DNA from 4 places in the Paenarthrobacter sp. TA1.8 genome. Region 2 is predicted to be linked to each of the others. Evidence: predicted binding sites of a transcription regulator. Region 2 holds the regulator's gene; each other region holds the start of a gene.

Region 1 (3,447 bases), 1.9 Mb from region 2:
ACACCGGCGTCATGATCGCGCTGGAAAGGGCTCCGTAGATAAACACGGGCTTGCGGCCGATCTTGTCCGAGAGCATGCCGAACAGCGGCTGCGTTCCCAAAGCAACAACGTTGGCCGCAACCACCAGCCAGAGCGTGATGGTGCTGTTGACGCCTGCAACATCCTGGGCGTATTTGATGGCCAGTGTTCCAAAGACCGTACTCACTGCGGCGATGAAGGCGCAGCAGACAACGCGGAGAACGTCGCGCCAGTGCAGCCTCAGGAGATCGGCAACGGGGAGTTTGGAGATCTCATTGTTCTTCTTGGCTTCCGCGAAGGCCGGCGGCTCGTGGAGAGTGCGGCGGATAAAGAAGGCCACCAGAACAACCACGGCGCTCAGCCAGAACGGAATGCGCCAACCGATGCCGTATTTGATGTCGTCGGGCAGTGCCACCACCGGGATGAAGACCAGCGCAGCGAGGATCTGGCCGCCCTGGGTGCCGGTGAGGGTCCAAGAGGTGAAGAAGGAGCGGCGGTTGTCCGGGGCGTGCTCCAAAGTCATGGAGGAAGCACCGGCCTGCTCACCAGCGGCAGAAAGTCCCTGGCATAGGCGGGCAACTACCAGCAGGATGGGAGCCCACCAGCCAATGGTCTTGAAGTCCGGGAGGCAACCAATCACGAAAGTGGCGGCACCCATGAGGACCAGCGTGAACATGAGGACCTTTTGCCGGCCAATCCGATCACCGAAGTGACCCAGGATCACGGCACCCACGGGACGGGCGATGTAGGCGAAACCGAAGGTCGCGAAGGACATGATGGCCGCGTTGGCATCGGCGGAGGGGAAGAAGACGTGGGGGAAGATCAGCGCCGCGGCAGAGCCGAAGATGAAGAAGTCGTAGTACTCGACGGCGCTGCCCAGGAAGCTGGCAAGCGCAGCTTTCTTTGGCGTTCCGGCGGTGGTTTCAGTGCCTGGCGTCGCTGACGGCATTGTTTGGCTCATGGGTGTTCCTTCTGTGACGACGATGTCGCGGATCTGGCTTCTTTGGGGAGACCCAAGCGAGGTGCGGCCGGTCGATCCCTGCACGAGTAACCGCATGGTGAGAGCTACTTGTGCAATACAGCAATACTGACTGTGAGTGGGGTCACTTGTCAAGAGAAGTAGCCACCATCTAGAAATAGCTCTCACTATATGAGAGCATCGAGCTATGAGTGTGAAAGAGGACACAAAGACCGACATGGTCGGTAAGGCCTTGAGCCTGTTGGTTTTACTGGGCAATGAACCCCGTGGGGCGAGTGCGGCGGATCTGGCGAGGAGTGCGAACCTCCCCTTCAGCACCACCTACAGGCTTTTGGGCTCGCTGACGCGCGATGGGTTCGTGGACTACGAGCCGGATGGCCGTCGCTACCACCTGGGGCTGCGCGTCTTCCAGCTGGGTCAGCGCGTCTCGAATCATCATGGCTTTGCTGCCACCGCGCTACCGGTCCTCCAGCGAGTCACCGAGAGTACGCATGAGGCCACGATCCTGTCCGTTCGTGATGGCAATCATCACCTCACCGTGAACAAGGTGGATGGCCCCAAGACCTTTCGCGTCACCAGTGACCCCGGCCACCTGGGGGCGCTTCACACCACCTCCGTAGGCAAGGCGATCGTCGCGTTCGAGGACGAGATTGAGCGGAAGCGGCTCCTTGAGGAGCTGCCCCTGGATCCATTGACCGAGCGCTCGATCACCGACAGGGACAAGTTTCGGGAGGAAATCGAGCAGGTTCGCCGCCAGGGGTACGCAGTAATGGACGAGGAAAACGAGATCGGCATGCGCGCAGTTGCGGTGCCGGTCCTCAATTCCCAGGGGCACGCATTCGCATCACTGGCCACCGCCGTGCCGGTGTTCCGCATGTCCATGGAAGAACTTATAGCGCACGTACCCACCCTCCAGGAGGCCGCGGCTGAACTCGCGGCCCGCCTACCCCAGCGATGACCCACTCGTTGCGAGGCCCGCTCTGCGCGCCAAATGGGCGACGAAGGGTGTAAAGCAGGCCTCGCAACGCACCGCCTGGCATGAATGTTCGCGATAAGAACAAGCGTGCGGATTATGAACACATGTAGTAATCTAAAAAACACCCGGTCAGGCAGCGCCCTCAGAAAGCGCTTAAAGTCCGAGGTGCTGAAGTCAAAGGAGCTTTAGGATGAGCAACCGAGCCGAGTCCGTTCTGGTGGGCCTCATAGGCGAAGGCGTCATGCCCTCGCTCACGCCGCCCATGCACGAACGCGAAGCCGATGTGCAGGGCCTTCGCTTGCTGTACCGCCCCATCGACCTGCTGGAACTCGCGTTGCCGGCTACCGCCGTCGGGGACCTCCTCACCGCAGCCCAGCGGATGGGCTTCAACGGACTGAACATCACGCACCCGTGCAAGCAGCTGGTGCTTGAGCACCTGGATGAAATTTCCGACGACGCCCGTCGCCTGGGTGCCGTGAATACGGTCCTCATTCAGGACGGCCGGTTCATCGGCCACAACACAGACTTCTCCGGCTTCGGCGCGGCACTCACCTCTGGGCTGCCGAGCGCAAAGCTCGACCGCGTGGTCCAGCTTGGTGCCGGCGGTGCCGGTTCGGCCGTCGCGTATGCGCTCCTCAAAGCAGGGGTCGTCACGCTGGACCTCGTTGACATGGACCCATCCCGCGCCGCGGAACGCGCCGCGGAACTCGGCGGACTCTTCCCGGCGGCCACAGTCACGCCGCGCACTACCGCAGAGCTAAGCGGGATCATGCCCCTCGCCGACGGCCTGGTGCACTGCACACCGATCGGCATGGCCGAGCACCCGGGCCTGCCCCTCGACATCGATCTCCTGGAACCCCGGCACTGGGTCGCGGACATCGTGTACCGCCCGATCGAAACGCAACTGGTCCGCGAGGCACGTGGCAAGGGCTGCGATGTCCTCGACGGAGGCCGGATGGCAGTCGGCCAGGCGGCCGACGCCTTCCAACTCATCACCGGACGCGAAGCTGATCGTGAACGGATGCGGGCGCACTTCCTGGAGCTGATCGCAGTGGAAGACGCTGCGGCTGCCCTGACCCCCGAGCTGACGAAGGCGGGCAACTGATGCGCACCGGAATCGCCACGGTTTGCCTGTCCGGCACGTTGAAGGAGAAGATGCAGGCCTGCGCCATTGCGGGCTTTGACGGCATCGAGATCTTCGAGCAGGACCTCGTCACGTCCCCGCACAGCCCCGAAGACGTCCGGAAAATGGCCGCGGACCTCGGCCTGGGATTGGACCTCTACCAACCGTTCCGGGATTTCGACGGCGTCACTCCGGACCTGCTCAAAGCCAACCTTCGCCGGGCCGAGGCTAAGTTCAAGCTCATGTCCCGCTTGGGAATGGACACCATCCTGGTCTGCTCCAACGTGGCCACGGCCACTATTGATGACGACGAACTCCGCGCCGCGCAGCTGACCGAGCTTGCAGAATTGG
Region 2 (3,447 bases):
GAGGCCGAGGGCTTGAGGCCCATGCGAAGGAGCTCAGTCACAATCCGGTCGCGTTGTACCTTGATGTCCTCGACGTCGGCCATCAGGGCTTCGCGGTGGTTGAGCGCAGCCAGGGCCGTTGCCTGAGTGACGGCAGACAAGTGGTACGGAAGGCGGACCAGCCTGATGGCGTCTGTGACTTCCGGGGCTGCCGCCATGTAGCCGAGCCGGGCACCTGCAAGGGCGAACGCTTTGCTCATGGTGCGCGAGACGATCAACCGCTCGCGTCCTGGCAACAACGTCAAGGCGCTCGGAGTATTGTCGTGCGCGAACTCGTGATACGCCTCGTCCACGATCACGATGGCCTGGCTCGCTTCTCCGGCCTCGTAGACGGCTTCGACAACGTCCAAGCCCAACCCTGTACCGGTTGGGTTGTTCGGTGAGCACAGGAACACGATGTTGGCGCCCGTTTCCCGAACCTGCGCGGCGGCCGATTCGGCGTCCAGCCCGTAGTCGTCAGCACGCACTCCGCGGACATACTCCGTGTCCGTGCCACTCGCCAGAAGGGGGTACATGGAGTACGTGGGCGGGAAACCGAGCGCTTTGCGTCCCGGTCCACCAAATGCCTGGAGGATTTGCTGCAGGACTTCATTGGATCCGTTGGCGGCCCAGATGTTGTCCGGAGAAAGTTCGTGGCCAAGGTACTCGGCCAGCGCTTCCCGTAGTTCAGTGAACTCGCGGTCCGGATAGCGGTTCAGTCCTGTGGCCGCCGCGGCGACAGCCTCGGTGATGGCGGCCTGGACATCCGCGGGGACGCCATGAGTGTTTTCGTTGACGTTGAGCAGGATGGGGACGTCAAGCTGCGGTGCGCCATAGGGGCTCAGTCCACGCAGGTTGGTCCGGAGGGGAAGTCTGTCAAGTCGCTCAAGCTGGTCACTCACCATCACAGTTTAAGGGGCGGCCCGGACTGCCGACTAACTGTGACGCCGGGCGATCGGTTCCTTCGGACTGTGGACGACTCAGTTTGCAGGGACGAACAGCTGCTGACCGGGCAGAATGCGGCCGCCGCGGAGGTCGTTCAGCTGGATGATCTCCGCGATGACATCACGCGGGTCCCGCTCCGGAGCGGCGGCGCCGGCGATGCCCCAGAGGGATTGCCCCGGCTGGACGGTGACAGTGACTGCAACGGGCGGACGCAATTGGGACTGGGAGTCCGACGCCTTGGCCGGGGAGTTGATAAAACCGGCGAGGGTCAGCAGCGCCGCCACCAACAGCATTGCCGGGATGCCGAAGAAGACAATCCGTCCCCGCCGGGTCAGACGCAGGCGAGCGGGCGCCTGAGTGGTGCGGAATTCAGCGAACGTAGTGACTGCGGACATGAGCTGAGCCCTTCTGAGCTATTGCCAGGTTCCGGGGTGCCCGGAGCTTGGCGGCCAATTCTTTGCGTTCCCGTCCTCTGATCCCGGATGTTCGAACACTCTGTTCGAACATTCGGCTCCAGCATCAGGTTTATAGAACACATATTCGAACCTTGCTATGACATTTTTAGCACTTATCAACGAACGGTGTCGAGACTCGCTAGAACAAATGTTTGATAAACGCCTGTGCCTGCCCTACGTTTGAGTGAAGAAACAGCACTGTTTCAGTGGAACAGGAGGGTCTGACATTTTTTGCAGACCCAACGACCCCGGGCTCGCCTCGGGCGGAATGGAAAGGCATTGGCGAACATGGCAGCGAAAGCCACAGGCGGCGGGGCACCCCTGCGGAGCCAGCAGCCTCAGAAGAGTCCCAAGAGCCTGACTGTCCGGCAGAAAAAGATTCTGGAGACCATCCAACGGTCGGTCAACGACAACGGATACCCGCCCAGCATGCGCGAGATCGGTGACACCGTGGGTCTGGCCAGTTTGTCGAGCGTCACTCATCAGTTGTCCCAATTGGAGAAGCTTGGCTACCTCCGCAGGGATCCCAAGCGTCCCCGCGCCATGGAAGTCCTGATGCCGCTGACCCTTGATGGTGGCACCATTCCGGGCGTGGAAGCGCCCACCACCCTTCGCAGCGCGGGGGGCCTTGCCGTAACAGAGCTAGCCAGTGCCAGTGATACCGCCATGGTCCCGCTGGTGGGCCGGATCGCGGCCGGCGGACCGATCCTGGCTGACCAGACGGTGGAAGACGTGCTGGCGCTCCCCCGCCAGCTCGTGGGGCATGGCGAATTATTCATGCTGAAGGTGGCTGGCGATTCCATGATTGACGCCGCCATCTGTGACGGTGACTGGGTTGTGGTCCGCCGCCAGAATGACGCCATCAACGGCGACATCGTGGCAGCCCTGCTGGATGACGAAGCAACCGTAAAGACCTTCCGTCAGAGGGATGGCCATACGTGGCTGCTTCCGCAGAACACGCAGTACGAACCCATTCTGGGCGATCAAGCCACCATCATGGGCAAGGTAGTTTCGGTACTGCGCTCCCTTTAGGAGCCCTACGGGGCTTTAGCCGAGCCCAGGCGCTCCAGGACGCCACGGACCACTGCCCGGTCCGTCGTTGCCCAGAACGGCGGCAGGGCGGCACGCAGGAAGCCTCCGTAGCGTTCCGTCGAGAGCCGCGAGTCGAGCACTGCAACTACTCCTTTGTCTCCTGTTGAACGGATCAGGCGGCCAGCACCCTGCGCCAGTCGGATGGCAGCATGCGTAGCCGATACGGCCATAAAGCCATTTCCACCTGATTGCGCCACCGCACGTGAGCGCGCAGTCATGAGGGGATCATCGGGCCGCGGGAAGGGAATGCGGTCAATGACCACCAAGCGGCACGAGCCACCCGGAACATCTACGCCCTGCCACAGTGACATGGTCCCGAAGAGGCATGTGTCAGGCTCATCCGCGAACTGCTTCACGAGGGCCGCCATGGTGGATTCGCCTTGGCAGAGGATATCCACGTCCAGCCGGAGCCGCATGGCGTCGGCTGCTTCTTCGGCCGCACGCCGTGAGGAGAACAAACACAAGGCTCCCCCGCCGGAGGCACGGATGAGGTCTTCCAATTCGTCGAGCGCCTCGGGGGAAGTACCACGACCGGGTTTTGGGAGGTGCTTGGCCACATACAGGACACCCTGTTTGGGATAATCAAAGGGCGAACCCACATCGATCCCGGTCCAGCTCGGGGCACCGTCGCCGATGAGGCCGAGGCCACCTGCTGCCGGTTCGAAAGCCGAGCCGATGGCCAGCGTGGCGGAGGTCAGCACCACCGTGTGGCCGGCGAAGAGACCCTCGCGAAGCCGCCCGGCAACGCTGAGCGGGGCGATGTTGAGCAAGGCGGGAGCAGTCTCGTCCGGTTGGGAATAGCCCTGGTGCGGGTCGAACGTGCTGTTCCTGGAGAACCATACAACTTCGCGGTTCTCCTTGGCGGCCAGCATGCGTTCGCACAATTCCAGGATCAGCATGAGCCGTGAACGCGCCAACTGCCGTCCGCCGTCGACTG
Region 3 (3,447 bases), 250 kb from region 2:
GACCTGCCCCTGCAATGACGATGTGGAGGGAAGGTGCGGACGGGATGGCGGACATGTTTGGCCCTTTCGCTCATGTGACCTGCTGTTGATCATCAGCGTAGGGGGCCGGTTTTTCGCGGGTGTTTCGCCGCTGTTGCCATCTTTGGCCGATCCGTAGCGTGCTGTTTACCGGCCGGTAATAACGTGGATCACATTGCGCGTGCGGACCGTTCTGCCCCGGCCGCCGTGGTGGCATGATGGGCGCATGAGCCAAGTCACATGCGATCTGACTGTTTCACTGGATGGATTTGTTGCTGGCCCCAACCAGCGCCTGGAGGAGCCCTTGGGCGACGGGGGAGAGCTCCTGCACAGATGGATGTTCGAAGAGCCGGAGACGAACGCGCCGGAGATCGCAGGGATTCTCGCGGCTGGTGCGTTCATCATGGGACGCAACATGTTTGCGGGGCCCGGACCGGCGGCGTGGGACACGGAATGGCGGGGCTGGTGGGGCGAGGAACCGCCATATCACGCACCCGTTTTCGTGCTCACCCACCATGGCCGTGAGCCGTTGGAGATGGAAGGCGGGACAACGTTCAACTTCGTCACCGACGGCATCGAATCGGCACTGGCGCAGGCCCGCGAAGCTGCCGGGGACAAAGATGTAGCCATTGCCGGCGGAGCGCAGACCGCCCGCCAGTATCTTTCGGCCGGGCTCATGGACGAGCTGCGGCTCCACATTTCACCCATGGTCCTGGGTGGTGGTGAGCGATTGCTCGACGGCGTGGGAAACCTGGAACTTGAACAGGCAGAGGTACGCGGGACTGGCCTGGTGACGCATGTGCGGTATCGGGCAATTCGCTAGTGGGTACGGCGCACCTCCACTGAAGCCCGTGTACTGCTCCGCAAGGGTAGCAACGCCATAGAGCAGTTTTTTCGAGGCTCGTGAAACCTTTTGGCCGTTCCCGAAGCGGCGAAGTCCCGCACGCACAGGCCGCGACAACGAATGAAGAGAGCATTGAATGGGATTGCCCAGCCCGCACCCGCCTTGGAAGGACGTTCAGAAGCCCTGCGGACGCCTTGGCTTGGCAGGAGGCGCGCGGTAACAGAGCTGTGGCGATTCCTGTCTACGACGTGAACGGGAAAGAGGTGATTGGGAAATTTGTCATCGGCGGTCGTGACGGGCCTATGGTCGAGGTGCCGAACGAGGCCGCTCGTTGAGGAGTGGACACAATGTCTGTCACCCGCTGTACACTGAACTATCGAACATATATTCGAATAAAGGTGTGTTGTGGGCGTGATAGTCGGCCCCCGCGTGATAGATGCGGGCTTTTCCCTTATGTCAGTGCTGCTGGCGCCTATCCCCGTGGCTGCGGGCTATCCGTCGCCCGCCCAGGACTATTTTGATGGTCGAATCGATCTCAACGAGCACCTGATCAAGGATGTCACCAGCACTTTCGTAGTGAGGGTGACTGGCGAGTCAATGGAGGGCGCCGGCATAAGCGACGGTGACGAGTTGATCGTCAACCGCGCGCTGGAGCCCAAGGACGGGTCCGTCGTCGTGGCTGTCCTCGATGGCGAGCTGACCATCAAAAGGCTACGGGTCACGTCCTCGGGCGTAGTCCTGCAGGCCGATAATCCCAAGTATCCGGACATTCGCGTCCCTGCAATGTCGGAGTTGACCATTTGGGGTGTCGCCACCACGTGCCTGCATCACATTTAGTGCGCGCTTTTCCGTTAAATGGCAAGCCGTCTCGGTCTGACGCTGGCGTCATTGCTCCTCAAGCAGCTTGCCGAACACCCTATGCGGCTTGGATTTCAATGGCTTAGTCCCAAGTTTTCCCGGTTAATGCCCCCGGCAGGCATGGGGAACCCGACGCTGAAAGGGCGTGTGTGATTTGCTGCGACAGCTCAGCTAACAGCCGGTGAACGGCGTTCGAGCAGGAGTGTGTCCCGCCATTGGCCGGCGGCGGGGCCGTATGTCATGCGGGCGATGCGGCTCCTGCTGCCGATGATCCGGAAGCCGGCGGCTTCGTGGACCCGGAGGCTGGAGTGATTTTCCGGGAAGATGTTGGATTGGATGGTCCACACTCCACCTTGTTCAGTGGAGTTGATGAGGGCCTGAAGGAGGGCTTTGCCGAGTCCGAGGCCGCGGGCTTCGGCCGCAACGTAGATGGAGTGCTCGACCACGCCCGCGTATACAGGCCGGGACGAGACGGCGGAGACGGCGGCCCATCCCAGAACGCCTTGCCCGGCGGTTTCGGCGACGAGCCTGTGCGCCGGCAACCTGGAGGTGTTGAAGGACTCCCAATCGGGGGCCTTCTCTTCAAAGGTCGCGTGCCCGGTCTCGATACCTTCCTGGAAGATGCGCTGCACGGCGGGCCAATCGGTTGGCGTCATGGTCCGAACTCCAAACCCGTGGTTCATAGGGCTGCGAGGGTTCCGGCGACGTCGTCCAAGGCTCCGGGGACCAGCGAGTAGTACGCCCAGGTGCCGCGCTTCTCGCGATGCAGTAGACCAGCCTCGACCAGGATTTTCAGATGGTGGGAGACAGTGGGCTGACCGAGATCCAGCGGTTCGGTGAGGTCGCAGACACAGGACTCCCCGCCGTCGGCGGCCTTGACGATGGAGAGCAGCCGCAGCCGGTTGGGGTCTGCCAGCGCTTTGAACACCACGGCCCGGCGCTGAGCTTCCTCAGCGCCAAGGGTTGGGGCGGCCGGCGGGCAGCATGTGGTCTGCGTGTCCGGTTCAAGCAGGGGCAGCGAGGTCATCTACCTATTATGCCGCAACATTGACATTCATCAATGTTTAGGCCGATGTCGACGCCGGCTCTAGTGCTTGGCTGCTTCGGAGTGAGGGATGACGACGTCATCGGCGTCCCGGCCGGCATGCGGGAAGAGCAGGAGCAGAAGTCCCATGCCGACGGCCGCGCCGAGGAGCTGGACGGCGATGAACGGTGGGACGGAACCCGGTGCAATTCCGGCGAAGGTGTCGCTGAAGATACGGCCGATGGTCACGGCCGGGTTCGCGAACGACGTCGAAGATGTGAACCAGTACGCGGCACCGATATAAGCACCTACGGCGGGGGCGGCCAAGGCGCCGCGTTTGGTGGCTGCGAGGGAGAAGATCAGCAGGACCAGGCCGGCGGTCGCGACCACCTCGGCCAGCAGATGACCCGCTGCCGCCCGCTCCTTGGTCGAGATAGAGGTGGCGACTTCGAACATCGCGTTGGCGAGGACACTGCCGCCGATGGCGCCGGCGATTTGGGCAAGGACGTAGAGGCCGAGGTCCGGCAAGGACAGGCCGGATCCGCTGCGCCGCCCAAGGAACCAGTCGGCCAGGGACACCACGGGGTTGAAGTGGGCGCCGCTGACCGGCCCGAACACCAGGATCAATACCGTCAGCCCAAGCACCGTCGCCGTGCTGTTTTGTAGCAACTGCAGGCCCACATCATTGGGTGAGAGTTGGGCT
Region 4 (3,447 bases), 930 kb from region 2:
CAGGCCACTCCAAATGGGCGACCACCAAGCACAAGAAAGCCATCATTGACGGCAGGCGTGCAAAGTCGTTCGCGAAACTGATCAAGAACATCGAAGTTGCTGCCCGCATGGGTGGACCGGACCTTGCCGGCAACCCGGGCCTTGAGCTCGCAGTCACGAAGGCAAAGAAGACTTCGGTACCCAACGACAACATCGACCGCGCCATCAAGCGTGGTGCGGGCCTCACCGGTGAAGTGGTGGACTACACCGAGATCATGTACGAAGCCCGCGGTCCCCAGGGTTCGGCGTTGTTGATTGAATGTCTGACCGACAACAAGAACCGTGCCGCTTCCGAGGTGCGACTGGCGATTTCGCGCAACGGCGGCACCATCGCCGATCCCGGTTCCGTGAGCTACCTCTTCGCCCGCAAGGGTGTTGTTGTCCTGCCCAAGAACGGCCTTAGCGAAGACGACATCCTGATGGCTGTCCTTGATGCCGGAGCCGAGGAAGTCAAGGACAGCGGTGAAAACTGGGAAATCCACTCCGAGCCCTCCGATCTCCAGGCCATCCGTGACGCCTTGAAGGAAGCCGGCATCGACTATGAAACTGACGAAGCCGAATTCGTTCCGTCCATGCAGGTCGACTTGGACGTTGACGGCGCCAAGAAGTTCATGAAGCTCGTGGATGCGCTGGAAGACCTGGACGATGTCCAGAACGTGTACAGCAATGCGGACCTCAGCGAGGAAGTGCAGGCTGCCCTCGACGCCGAGTAATCGGGTGGGCGCAGCGCATCAATTTTGACAACCAGCAGGCTTACAGCCATCAGGAAGGCCCGGACTTGACTCTTCGCGTATTGGGAGTCGATCCGGGCCTCACCCGTTGCGGCATCGGTGTGGTGGACATTGAGCGGAACCGCCGGGCAACCATGGTGGCCGTCGGAGTGGTGGGCACGTCCGCCGAGTTGACCTTGGACAAGCGTTTGCTGGTCATCGCCCAGGCAATCGACGAATGGTTGGACCTGCACAAGCCGGATGTCGTCGCCGTCGAACGTGTTTTCTCGCAAATGAACGTGAGCACGGTGATGGGCGTAGCCCAGGCTTCGGGCGTCGTCATCGTGGCGGCGGCACGCCGGGGTATCCCGGTCGCCATGCATACACCCTCCGAGGTGAAAGCCGCAGTTACCGGCAGCGGCACTGCCAACAAGGATGCGGTCACCAAATTGGTGACCAAGATTCTGCGTCTGGATGCTCCACCCAAGCCGGCTGATGCTGCCGACGCCCTGGCCCTGGCCCTCACCCACGCGTGGCGCGCAGGCAGTGGCATGGGCTCAGCCGGTGGTGCCAGCGGCAAGGCCGGACTTACTCCCGCGCAGAAAGCGTGGGCCGAAGCCGAAGCAAAAGCGCGCCGCAAACGGTGATTGTCGGCCGCTCTTGCTAGGGTATTCGTAGATATGTTCGGATAGTCCGCTTTGGCCGCAGTTTTCACGGTAACGGAGCAGGCAGTATTTCAGGAGCCGGGTCTTGATCAGTTTTCTCCGTGGAACCGTAGCCCACGTTGGTTTGTCCACCGCTGTTATCGACCTCAACGGTGCGGGAATGAGTGTCTTCGCCACACCGCAGACCTTGAGCCACCTCAAAACAGGAACCGAAGCCAAGCTTTTCACTTCCATGATCGTCCGTGAAGATTCACTCACGCTGTTCGGATTTGCCGACGACGACGAACGCGAAGTTTTCGACGTCCTGCTCAGTGTCAGCGGGGTTGGGCCCCGTTTGGCCTTGGCCGTCCTCGCCGTGCACGAACCGGAAGCCATCCGGGTGGCGGCTCACACTGGTGACAGCAAGGCATTCACCAAGGTGCCGGGCATCGGCCCCAAGGTGGCCGGCCGTATTGTCCTCGAGCTGGCCGGGAAGTTGGTTCCGCATGGAACCGGCACTGGTGCTGCTCCCGCCGCGGCCCCGAACGCAGAATGGAAGCCACAGGTAGTCGCAGCCATGACCAGTTTGGGATGGTCCGAGAAAGACGCCAACGGCAGTATCGACAAAGCAATGGCCGACTCGCCGGAACTCGTAGACGCAGGAAACGTGGCCCAAATACTTCGGGCTACGTTGCGCTGGCTTGGCCAGGACGGGGCGCGCGCCGGCAACCGTGTAGGCAGCCGTGGTTGAGCAGTCACTCGTCAACGGGGGAGAGGAACCGGAAGAGCGGGTCATTGAGGCTGCTCTCCGCCCCAAGAACCTGCACGACTTCGTAGGACAGCATCGGGTCCGCAAGCAACTTGCCCTGGTGCTTGAGGCTTCGAAGATGCGTGGCCGCAGCGCCGACCACGTGCTGATGTCCGGACCTCCCGGACTCGGTAAGACCACACTTGCCATGATCATTGCAGCGGAGATGAACGCGCCGTTGCGTATCAGCAGCGGACCGGCCATCCAGCATGCCGGGGATCTCGCTGCCATCCTTTCCTCGCTCTCGGAGGGCGAGGTCCTGTTCCTTGACGAAATACACCGCATGTCCAGGCCTGCAGAAGAAATGCTGTACATGGCCATGGAGGACTTCCGCGTGGACATCGTGGTGGGCAAGGGAGCAGGCGCAACTGCAATTCCCCTGGAGCTTCCGCCTTTCACCCTGGTAGGTGCCACCACCCGCGCGGGACTTCTTCCGGGGCCCTTGAGGGACCGATTCGGTTTCACCGGGCATCTCGAGTTTTATTCGGTGGCCGAACTCGAACTCGTCCTCCGCCGTTCTGCCGGGCTTCTGGACCTGAAGGTAAACTCCGCGGGTTTCACCGAGATCGCAGGTCGCTCCCGGGGAACGCCGCGTATAGCCAACCGGCTGCTGCGCCGTGTCCGTGACTGGGCGCTTGTTCATGGCATCGATCAAATCGATGCCCGTTCGGCGTCAGCTGCCTTGGATATGTACGAAGTAGACGAGCGTGGCTTGGACAGGCTGGACAGATCCGTCCTGGAAGCCCTCATCACCAAGTTCAACGGTGGCCCTGTTGGCTTGTCCACGTTGGCCATTGCCGTCGGTGAAGAACCGGAAACGGTGGAGACCGTTGCTGAACCGTTCCTGGTACGCGAGGGACTTCTGGGACGTACTCCGCGGGGTCGAATTGCGATGGCGTCGGCTTGGACCCACCTTGGTTACGCCGTACCGGCCGGAGTCTTTGGTCAAGAGACCCTCGCCTTGTTCGGTGAGGACGAAAACCACGCCGAAAGCATAGATACAGTCGGTTAACACGCTCTGTTCAGCTTTTCCCACTAGACTGGTATGACGCTCGGCACGTTCGAGTCCTTGATCCATGCCCGCTATGCGGATCTGCCAGGGACGTTGCCGTGAACCAAAACGTAAGTACAGAACGGAACTTCCCTGTGGATCCAATGACCATATTGCTGTTCGTCATGCTTGGACTCTTTGTCTTCATGATGTTCCGCCGCAACAAGAAGACCCAGCAGCAGCAGGCTGAAATGC

Evidence for each region. Region 2 encodes LexA, which represses DNA repair genes until DNA is damaged. Its sites were predicted from a motif close to TCGAACANNTGTTCGA; they were not measured.
Region 1: ACNAOT_RS22135 (shikimate dehydrogenase) is a predicted target of LexA. The motif match lies at 2,051-2,066, and genes of this name have one in related genera.
Region 3: ACNAOT_RS07080 (LexA family protein) is a predicted target of LexA. The motif match lies at 1,239-1,254, and genes of this name have one in related genera.
Region 4: ruvA (Holliday junction branch migration protein RuvA) is a predicted target of LexA. The motif match lies at 1,422-1,437, and genes of this name have one in related genera.

The regions. Positions count from the first base shown of each region.
Region 1 is NZ_CP184287.1:4,743,526-4,746,972, reverse strand. It holds gene ACNAOT_RS22145 (MFS transporter) at 1-979, opposite strand, end outside; gene ACNAOT_RS22140 (IclR family transcriptional regulator) at 1,185-1,955, shown strand; gene ACNAOT_RS22135 (shikimate dehydrogenase) at 2,164-3,078, shown strand; gene ACNAOT_RS22130 (bifunctional sugar phosphate isomerase/epimerase/4-hydroxyphenylpyruvate dioxygenase family protein) at 3,078-3,447, shown strand, end outside.
Region 2 is NZ_CP184287.1:1,735,886-1,739,332, reverse strand. It holds gene ACNAOT_RS08160 (histidinol-phosphate transaminase) at 1-920, opposite strand, end outside; gene ACNAOT_RS08155 (LysM peptidoglycan-binding domain-containing protein) at 999-1,358, opposite strand; gene lexA (transcriptional repressor LexA) at 1,707-2,450, shown strand; gene ACNAOT_RS08145 (ATP-dependent DNA helicase) at 2,456-3,447, opposite strand, start outside.
Region 3 is NZ_CP184287.1:1,489,146-1,492,592, forward strand. It holds gene ACNAOT_RS07070 (FAD-dependent oxidoreductase) at 1-55, opposite strand, end outside; gene ACNAOT_RS07075 (dihydrofolate reductase family protein) at 245-841, shown strand; gene ACNAOT_RS07080 (LexA family protein) at 1,268-1,699, shown strand; gene ACNAOT_RS07085 (GNAT family N-acetyltransferase) at 1,888-2,376, opposite strand; gene ACNAOT_RS07090 (ArsR/SmtB family transcription factor) at 2,400-2,747, opposite strand; gene ACNAOT_RS07095 (MIP/aquaporin family protein) at 2,808-3,447, opposite strand, start outside.
Region 4 is NZ_CP184287.1:2,661,757-2,665,203, reverse strand. It holds gene ACNAOT_RS12280 (YebC/PmpR family DNA-binding transcriptional regulator) at 1-752, shown strand, start outside; gene ruvC (crossover junction endodeoxyribonuclease RuvC) at 818-1,396, shown strand; gene ruvA (Holliday junction branch migration protein RuvA) at 1,500-2,144, shown strand; gene ruvB (Holliday junction branch migration DNA helicase RuvB) at 2,137-3,213, shown strand; gene yajC (preprotein translocase subunit YajC) at 3,357-3,447, shown strand, end outside.